2 regions of the Vibrio sp. AH4 genome follow, and region 2 is predicted to be linked to the other one. Evidence: predicted binding sites of a transcription regulator. Region 2 holds the regulator's gene; the other holds the start of a gene.

Region 1 (4,102 bases), 980 kb from region 2:
TTTCGCGCACGCGACGGGCAACCAGCTGGGTATATTGAGATCCGAAATCGAGGATCAGAATTCGTTGGTCATGAATATTCTTAGTCATTGTTTAGCAGTCTTATCAGCCAAGTATTAAAAACAGGAAGTCTTAAAACGGAGGCGAGTCTACTCGCCTCACATTCAGTCATCAAGCATTAAAGCAAACGTTTACGCTTAACCCAGACGGTAGTTTGGAGCTTCTTTCGTGATCTGCACGTCATGTACGTGAGACTCTTTCATACCCGCACCAGAGATGCGTACAAATTGAGCTTTAGTACGCAAATCTTCTACTGAGGCAGAGCCAGTCAGACCCATACAAGAGCGTAGGCCGCCCATTTGTTGGTGGATGATCTCTTTCAGATGACCTTTGTAAGCGATGCGGCCTTCGATGCCCTCTGGAACCAGCTTGTCCGCAGCGTTATCGGTTTGGAAGTAACGATCTGATGAACCTTTTGACATCGCACCCAGTGAACCCATACCGCGATAGGCTTTGTAAGAACGGCCTTGGAACAGAATGACTTCGCCCGGTGCTTCTTCGGTACCAGCGAACATAGAGCCAACCATCACACAAGATGCACCAGCAGCAATCGCTTTAGAAATATCGCCAGAGAAACGGATACCACCGTCTGCGATAACAGGAATACCGAACTCTTCAGCCACGCCAGCCGCATCCGCAATCGCAGTAACTTGAGGAACACCCACACCCGTTACGATACGAGTCGTACAGATAGAACCTGGGCCAATACCGACTTTCACAGCACTCACGCCCGCTTCAATAAGAGCGCGCGCACCTTCAGCGGTCGCCACGTTACCACCGATGATTTCAAGGTGTGGGTAAGCCGCGCGAGTTTCACGGATACGTTGCAGAACACCTTCTGAGTGGCCGTGAGAAGAGTCGATCAGCAGTACGTCAACGCCCGCTTCAACCAAGGCTTTAACACGCTCTTCGTTGCCTGGAGCAGCGCCAACAGCAGCACCAACACGCAGACGACCTTGGTCATCTTTACATGCATTGGGTTTGCTTTCGGCTTTGTGGAAGTCTTTCGCGGTGATCATGCCTTTAAGTTGGAACTCATCATTCACCACTAGAATTTTCTCAACACGCGCTTTGTGCATCTCTTCTTGCACTTCAGCACGGCTTGCGCCTTCTTTTACCGTCGCTAGGCGCTCTTTTGGCGTCATGACTGCGGCAACCGATTTGGTGAGGTCAGTAACGAAACGAACGTCACGGCCAGTGATGATACCAACCAGTTCATTGTTTTCTGTTACAACAGGGAAACCCGCAAAACCGTGGTGGTAAGTCAATTCCATTACATCAGCGATGGTTTGTTCAGGGCGAACCGTCACAGGGTGAGTAACCACACCGGCTTCAAAGATTTTCACTTGGTGAACTTGAGCTGCTTGCTGTTCAATCGACATATTCTTGTGAATAAAGCCAATGCCGCCTTCTTGAGCCAGAGCGATCGCAAGACGTGCTTCCGTGACAGTGTCCATAGACGCTGAAACCATAGGAATGTTCAGCGCAATATTTTTGGTCAACCGAGTGCGAAGATCGGCAGTGTTTGGAAGAACGGTGGAATGAGCAGGGACGAGTAGAACATCGTCAAAGGTTAGAGCTTCTTTTGCGATTCGTAGCATGTGCAATATCTCACAACAGGAGTGTTAACAACGGAAATCCACTTCATCGTTTCGCCTAATAAAATGGATTTATATTTGATATTGCGGACGGATTATACGCCCGAGGCAATCGGTTGACTACACATTTTTTCATTTTTTATTTGCATTTCACCCCTTGATATGTATTATATTGCGGCTAATTTCCATACCCACGTCTGAGGAATCAGCGTTGTCTTCTTCTCTCGCCAATCGAAATATCTACACAGTTTCCCGTTTAAATTCTGAAGTTCGTTTATTACTGGAAAATGAAATGGGGATCGTCTGGTTGGTGGGTGAAATTTCAAACTTCTCCGCCCCCGTTTCTGGTCACTGGTACCTCACCCTAAAAGACAGCCAAGCGCAGGTAAAATGCGCGATGTTCAAGGGTAATAACCGTCTGGTTAACTTCAAACCGCAAAATGGTCAGCAAGTGTTGGTTAAAGCTCGACTCTCACTGTATGAACCGCGTGGTGACTACCAAATCATCCTAGAAAGCATGCAACCTGAAGGGGATGGCCGCCTGCAACAACAGTTTGAACAACTGAAGATGCAGCTCGCCGCCGAAGGCTTGTTTGCTCAGACGCGCAAGAAAGCACTTCCAGAAAACCCTCGCTGTGTGGGGATTATCACCTCACGTACCGGTGCCGCACTGCACGATATTTTACACGTGCTCAAGCGCCGTGACCCGAATTTGCCCGTAGTGATTTACCCCACCCTAGTACAAGGCGAAGATGCCGCGATTCAAATTGCCCAAGCGATTGGCCGTGCCAATTCACGCGCGGAGTGTGATGTGTTGATCGTGGGTCGTGGAGGGGGTTCTTTAGAAGACTTATGGTGTTTTAACCATGAAATCGTGGCGCGTACCATCGCCGCGAGTGAAATCCCAATTATCAGTGCTGTTGGTCATGAAATTGATGTGACGATCGCTGACTTTGTCGCCGATGTGCGCGCCCCAACCCCTTCAGCGGCAGCAGAACTCGTTAGCCGTGATCATCGCCATAAACAGCAAGCACTCCATCAATGGCAAGCCAAACTGGCCAGTGCCGTGCGCCACTATTTGGCGCAGCAGCATACGCAATTTGCCCGTTTACAGCACAAGCTCGATAAACAGCACCCTCAAGCTCGTTTAGAGCGCCAGCAGCAGCAACTTGATGAACTCAGCTTGCGTCTTGAGCAAAAGATGCAGCAACGTCTGGCAACTCAACAGCAACGTTCGGATCGCTTGAGTCATAAGATCCAGCTCAACTCTCCTATCCACCAGATCCGTCAGCAGCGTTTCAACTTGATCCGACAAGAACAGCACATGAATCAGTCGATCCAGCATCATTTGATCCATGCTCGTCATCGCCTTGCTTTACTCAGTGAAAAGTTGGATGCGGTCAGCCCTCTTGCAACATTAGCACGTGGCTATTCGGTGACACGCACGGCTCAAGGCGAGCTAGTGCGTTACGGTAATCAAGTGAAAGCGGGCGACACTTTGGTCACCCAATTAATTGACGGAGAGATTGTCTCTACTGTAAATCCTCGTTAGCCGGCTGAAAGACAAAACGGATTTTTGATTTCGATTTCAGCTCATTACACTGATTGCAAAAATAGTTGGCAGCACCACAAGCCTGCAGTTTTTCTAATTCACTGTCACACTCGGGGCACATCCCCACTTTACGATAATCCTCATCACAAGCAGCACAGTGATACTGACCCGTCCACTCTAGCTCTTGACCACATTTCGGGCATGGATTGTCCATGACTCTCTCCTTATCGTTTTGCATTGCGTCACATAATCTAGTGCAAAGAGATCATATGCCATGATCCTTATCACGCCTAATGGGTTTAATGCGCAGCATTTAATCAATACCTGATACTCTTTTAAACAAGATCCTCGCTTGATCATACGCTCAGAAGGCATTGATCAGCGATCTGCCCTCAAAAGAACTTTTATATAACCACCCACCGAAAGCATAAGTTACATATCCTGCATTTCGATTTTAAACAGGATTATAAACCAAACAAGTAATCACAATGCAGATTGTTTAGAATATACTAAAAAGATCCCTCTAATCTTGCCGGTTCTATGTAAGTTATCGCTTCAATGTGCTGTTCATCGACTTGTTTCAGCACCACTTTGATCAAACGAAATGCTTCCAAACCGTTGACATGCGTGCCTCCACAAGGAATACGTGCCGGAGCACCTTCATGTAAGTCACACACCCAGTAGCGAGAATCGGTTAGCGTCGTACCTTCACACTCAATATGAATTGAACTCGATAACGCTAACCACTGCATAAGCTGCTGGTTAGTGTTTTCCTCTATCAAATCTAGATCTTTTAGCACGTCATCACTATTTAATCCGCGCTTACGCAGTGTTTTTCCTAATCGATACAAATCCGTTGAACAATCTGGGGTTACAAAACTGGAGATTTGAGCA
Region 2 (4,102 bases):
GCGGTACCTAGTCAGCACTTTGATATTGAAGCTTTTGATGGTGATAAATGGAATACCTTATCCCTTAGTCATGAAAGCGATTGCCTCAAGACTTGGGTATAAGTATATCTACTCAAAATAAATTCGCCCGATTGGTGTGAACAAGGGCTATGAAGTAGAAGACAGGGGATGCAGCGTATTTCTTTCAAAAAAATAACGCGCCCGAGTGGACGCGTTATCAGATTTTACTCAAGGTATTCATACAAACTCGGCGAGGAAAGACAGACTCAAAACGAGAAATCAAAGGTGTCTTAGTAGTTCGTCACGACGATTTTGTGGGATCACTGACCAATGTTTACCTTCGATTGCTCCCTCTAAAGCCCATAACAGCTCAAGGCTAACCTCTGCCGAATGGGTACGTTGAATGGCTTTATATGCTTCAACAGAACCGAAAGAGTGCAAAGACTCGACGCTTTCGATACCGGCTTTCTTGAGCATTCTTTCCGTTGCTAAACGCAAGTTGGGAAGATCTTTCAAACGGTCAGGCTTTGCTTGTGCTTGTGTTTCACGTTCGGTCTTAGCGACCTCAAGCGCAATACGAGCTTCACTTAAGATAGAGGCTGGATTACTCCAACAATCATCAGGTAGAGCGTAGTACTTAGTCACGACAGGAAAGCCACGTTTTTTATAAACATAAGGTTCATAACCTTGCTGTTTGAACTTTTCGATTGTGGCATCGTCTGCACGGATGTGCAGCGTATCGTTAACCACAAGCGCAAACATAGTTTCGTCGACGAAAATACCAAAGCCACCAAACATTGAACGAGATTTCACACGTCCTAGCTGCTCAAAGAGCCGCATTGAATCTTTTAATACTGGTTTATCCATGCTGTTAGTCTCGGAGTATTGTTACATACGCCACCAAATCAGGTCCGAGAAAATTAGCAAAATCATGCAACTGCCGTGTCAATGATGAGTCAACATAGTGTATGCATTTTTGCCATCGGTAACCCCGCTACCTACCTATGTTCTGGTTTAGGCCGGAGGCTTTGCGTCCCACTCTTTCGAATGGTTTGCCCTGTGCGTGACATTTTTCCTGATAAAAAATAACCAAACTTGGGTCATTCTCACATACTGATATTTCAATTGTGAGAATGAGCCATGTTAATAATACTCGCTCTACATTAGTTTTGTCATATTTATGTGACAAGCTTTCAAATATAGGCTCTGTGAATTGTCAAGAAAGTTAGGATTTTGTCAAGTCTTTCACAGTGTCGCGTTCGACGATCTCAGGATGCATCTCGAAAATTCGGCGCTCGTGTTCTTTATCTTTAATACGCTCTAAAAGAATTTCGAACGCATTTTTACCCACACGACGCTTAGGTTGGTGCACGGTGGTCAGTGGTGGAGAGAAGTATTCGGCCAGTTCGATATTATCGTAACCAATCACGGATATTTCTTCAGGAACACGAATTCCTTTTTGTTGCAAACGGCTCATAAGACCTAATGCCATGGTGTCGTTGAAGCAGAATACGGCAGTTGGACGCTTATCCATAGCAATGATTTTGTCGGCAGCAAGGACTGCGGTATCACACTCAAAATTACCTTCTAGAATCCAATCTTCATTCACGGGTAAGTGCGCTTCAGCCATCGCTCGGCGGAAACCTTGAATACGCTCTTGGCAAGCGGCTTTGACAAAATGACCACTTAAACAGGCAATGTCTGTGTGTCCACGATCCGTCAGATATTTGGTCGCGAGATAGCCACCTTCCTCTGAGTTATCGATGATTTTATCAGCGTGCGACGTTTCTGGACCCCAATCCATGATCACTTTTGGAATGTCTTTGTGAGCGTCGAGCATTTCCTGCAGCTCTTGAGTCAGGTCTGAACACATGACTAAAATGCCATCCACACGTTTTTCGGCCAGCATGCGAATGTAATCACGTTGTTTTTCATAGATGCCGCCCGTGTTACACAGAATCAAGGTGTAGCCTTGACGGTAACAGTAGCTTTCCACACCATCGATCACTTCAGAGAAAAACAGGTTTGTTGATTGAGTCACTAGCATGCCAATAGTGCGTGTAGTGTTGCACTTCAAACTACGTGCGACCGCACTCGGTGCATAGTTGAGTTGCTTAACCGCTTCCATCACTTTCTCTTGGGTGGTTTCTGCCACAAAGCGAGTTTTGTTGATAACGTGAGAAACGGTAGTGGTAGACACGCCAGCAAGGCGCGCTACATCTTTAATCGTAGCCATAGAGTGTTCCTGTCGATGACTGCTGATGCCAGCGAATGTTATTGGTTAATTAAATCAGCAGAAGTAAGGCGAGACTGAGCGAATCTTCACACTCTGTGCGGCGAGGAACCACATATACCGTACGTAAAGCGCTTCAATCATTATGCCTAAAGTAATAAAAATACAAAAACCGCCAAGAAACAGCGGTTTACATTTTTATTCGTTTTTATCGTTTGCGGGTGGATTTTAGACTGCAAATGTATCCACCGCAACGAAATTCATTCATCAAACTTTAAGTTCTTTCACAATTGATTTGTTTATGCCCCTGACTTTTTGCAACAGCAAAGTGGGCAGCTTAAAAATCGCTACGTTGTGATTAAAGACTCTGGCGAAGCTCATCAATGTAACGTTGATCTTGTTGTAAAAAAGCCAACGTTAGTCGAGCCGCCGCCGAGTAGAAACCAAATGCGTCAAACTGTGTACAACGTTCAACAAAAACGGATAACCAACTCAATAAGTGTTGAGCAATAAAATCAGATTGTGCTTTGAGAGCGGAGTTAACGTCAGAGCCTTCTTGATTCGGGTTATTGCTGATAACAAGATGCGCAAGAAAGTCGAGTTGAATCGCGAGATGGTCGGCGGGCTCATTAAGGTTCGGATCCACATTCACGTTATAGTGGCTCAGTAACTCACGCATGAGTTGTGCCGGTTTGCCATTGAGTAACCCTTTGTCAGTGTAGACAGAGGCATAGGGTAGCGCTGAGTCACGATCGGACTTTAAAAATAGATCACAAAAATCAGCGGCAAGTTCCAGTTGTGCATCTTGACGATCTTGCAAGCGATTGAGTGCATCAATCAAATGTTTCACTTCCGTCGCTAAGCTTTCTTCATCGGCTAGTCCGGTTAAGAAAGTACGGATTTCAGCTGAGTGATAGTGTGCGATATCTTGTTCAGTCAGCTCTTTAAAAAAGAGACTCGACAGCCACCAGTAAATTTCTGCGCGTTTTTCATTGAGGATATTCAGTTCTTGGATCATGTTTGCACTCCCAATCGATTGACGCTTAGTCTAAACCATAAAAATGAACAGCTATCATGCAAGATATGACAAGTTGTGAAAAGAAAAGAACACGTTGTTAATCTGTTAAATAAAGCTTGCGTTGCATCAAGGAAAAGTGGGGTTTCTCACGATATTCCTCGAATTATTAACAAATGTGAATAGAATGAGTGAGCGATAAATCCCGTTATTTAAAATGGTGCACTATGAGTTATCACGTACTTGTGGTTGAAGATGACCTCGTCACCCGTAGTAAGTTAAGCGGTTACTTTCAAAATGAAGGTTACCAAGTAACAGAAGCGGAAAGTGGCGCACAAATGAGAGAAGCACTTGAGCTCAATGACATTGATTTAGTCTTGCTAGACATTAACTTGCCTGGTGAAGATGGATTGCTATTGACGCGAGAGCTGCGTGGCCAGTCGGAGATTGGCATTATTTTAGTGACAGGACGCACAGACAGTATCGATAAAATTGTTGGCCTTGAAATGGGTGCTGACGATTATGTGACTAAACCTGTCGATTTACGTGAGCTACAAGTTCGAGTGAAAAACTTGTTGTGGCGTATTTCGTTGGCTCGCCGCGATAAATACAGTGAGAAGACAGACGATACGTTGGTTTACTTTGGCGAGTGGACATTCGATATACAGCGTCGTGCTTTGAGCCGTAATGGTGAGCCGGTTAAACTCACCAAAGCAGAATACGAGTTGTTGGTTGCACTTTCCTCTTATCCTAATCAAGTGCTGAGCCGTGAGCGCATTTTGAATATGATCAGCCATCGTGTGGATGCGCCAAATGATCGTACTATTGATGTGTTGATTCGACGTATGCGCGCC

What was found. Region 2 encodes PurR, which represses purine synthesis genes. Its sites were predicted from a motif close to TNANGNAAACGTTTNCNTNA; they were not measured.
Region 1: guaB (IMP dehydrogenase) is a predicted target of PurR. The motif match lies at 1,761-1,780, and genes of this name have one in related genera.

Annotation. Positions count from the first base shown of each region.
Region 1 covers NZ_JALAIV010000001.1:1,672,776-1,676,877, reverse strand. The annotation lists gene guaA (glutamine-hydrolyzing GMP synthase) at 1-88, opposite strand, end outside; gene guaB (IMP dehydrogenase) at 196-1,659, opposite strand; gene xseA (exodeoxyribonuclease VII large subunit) at 1,868-3,208, shown strand; gene MKA69_RS07895 (zinc ribbon domain-containing protein) at 3,189-3,422, opposite strand; gene MKA69_RS07890 (alanyl-tRNA editing protein) at 3,718-4,102, opposite strand, start outside.
Region 2 covers NZ_JALAIV010000001.1:2,650,411-2,654,512, reverse strand. The annotation lists gene MKA69_RS12170 (TfoX/Sxy family DNA transformation protein) at 280-867, opposite strand; cyclic di-GMP riboswitch class I at 982-1,067, opposite strand; gene purR (HTH-type transcriptional repressor PurR) at 1,226-2,236, opposite strand; gene torD (molecular chaperone TorD) at 2,592-3,251, opposite strand; gene torR (two-component system response regulator TorR) at 3,476-4,102, shown strand, end outside.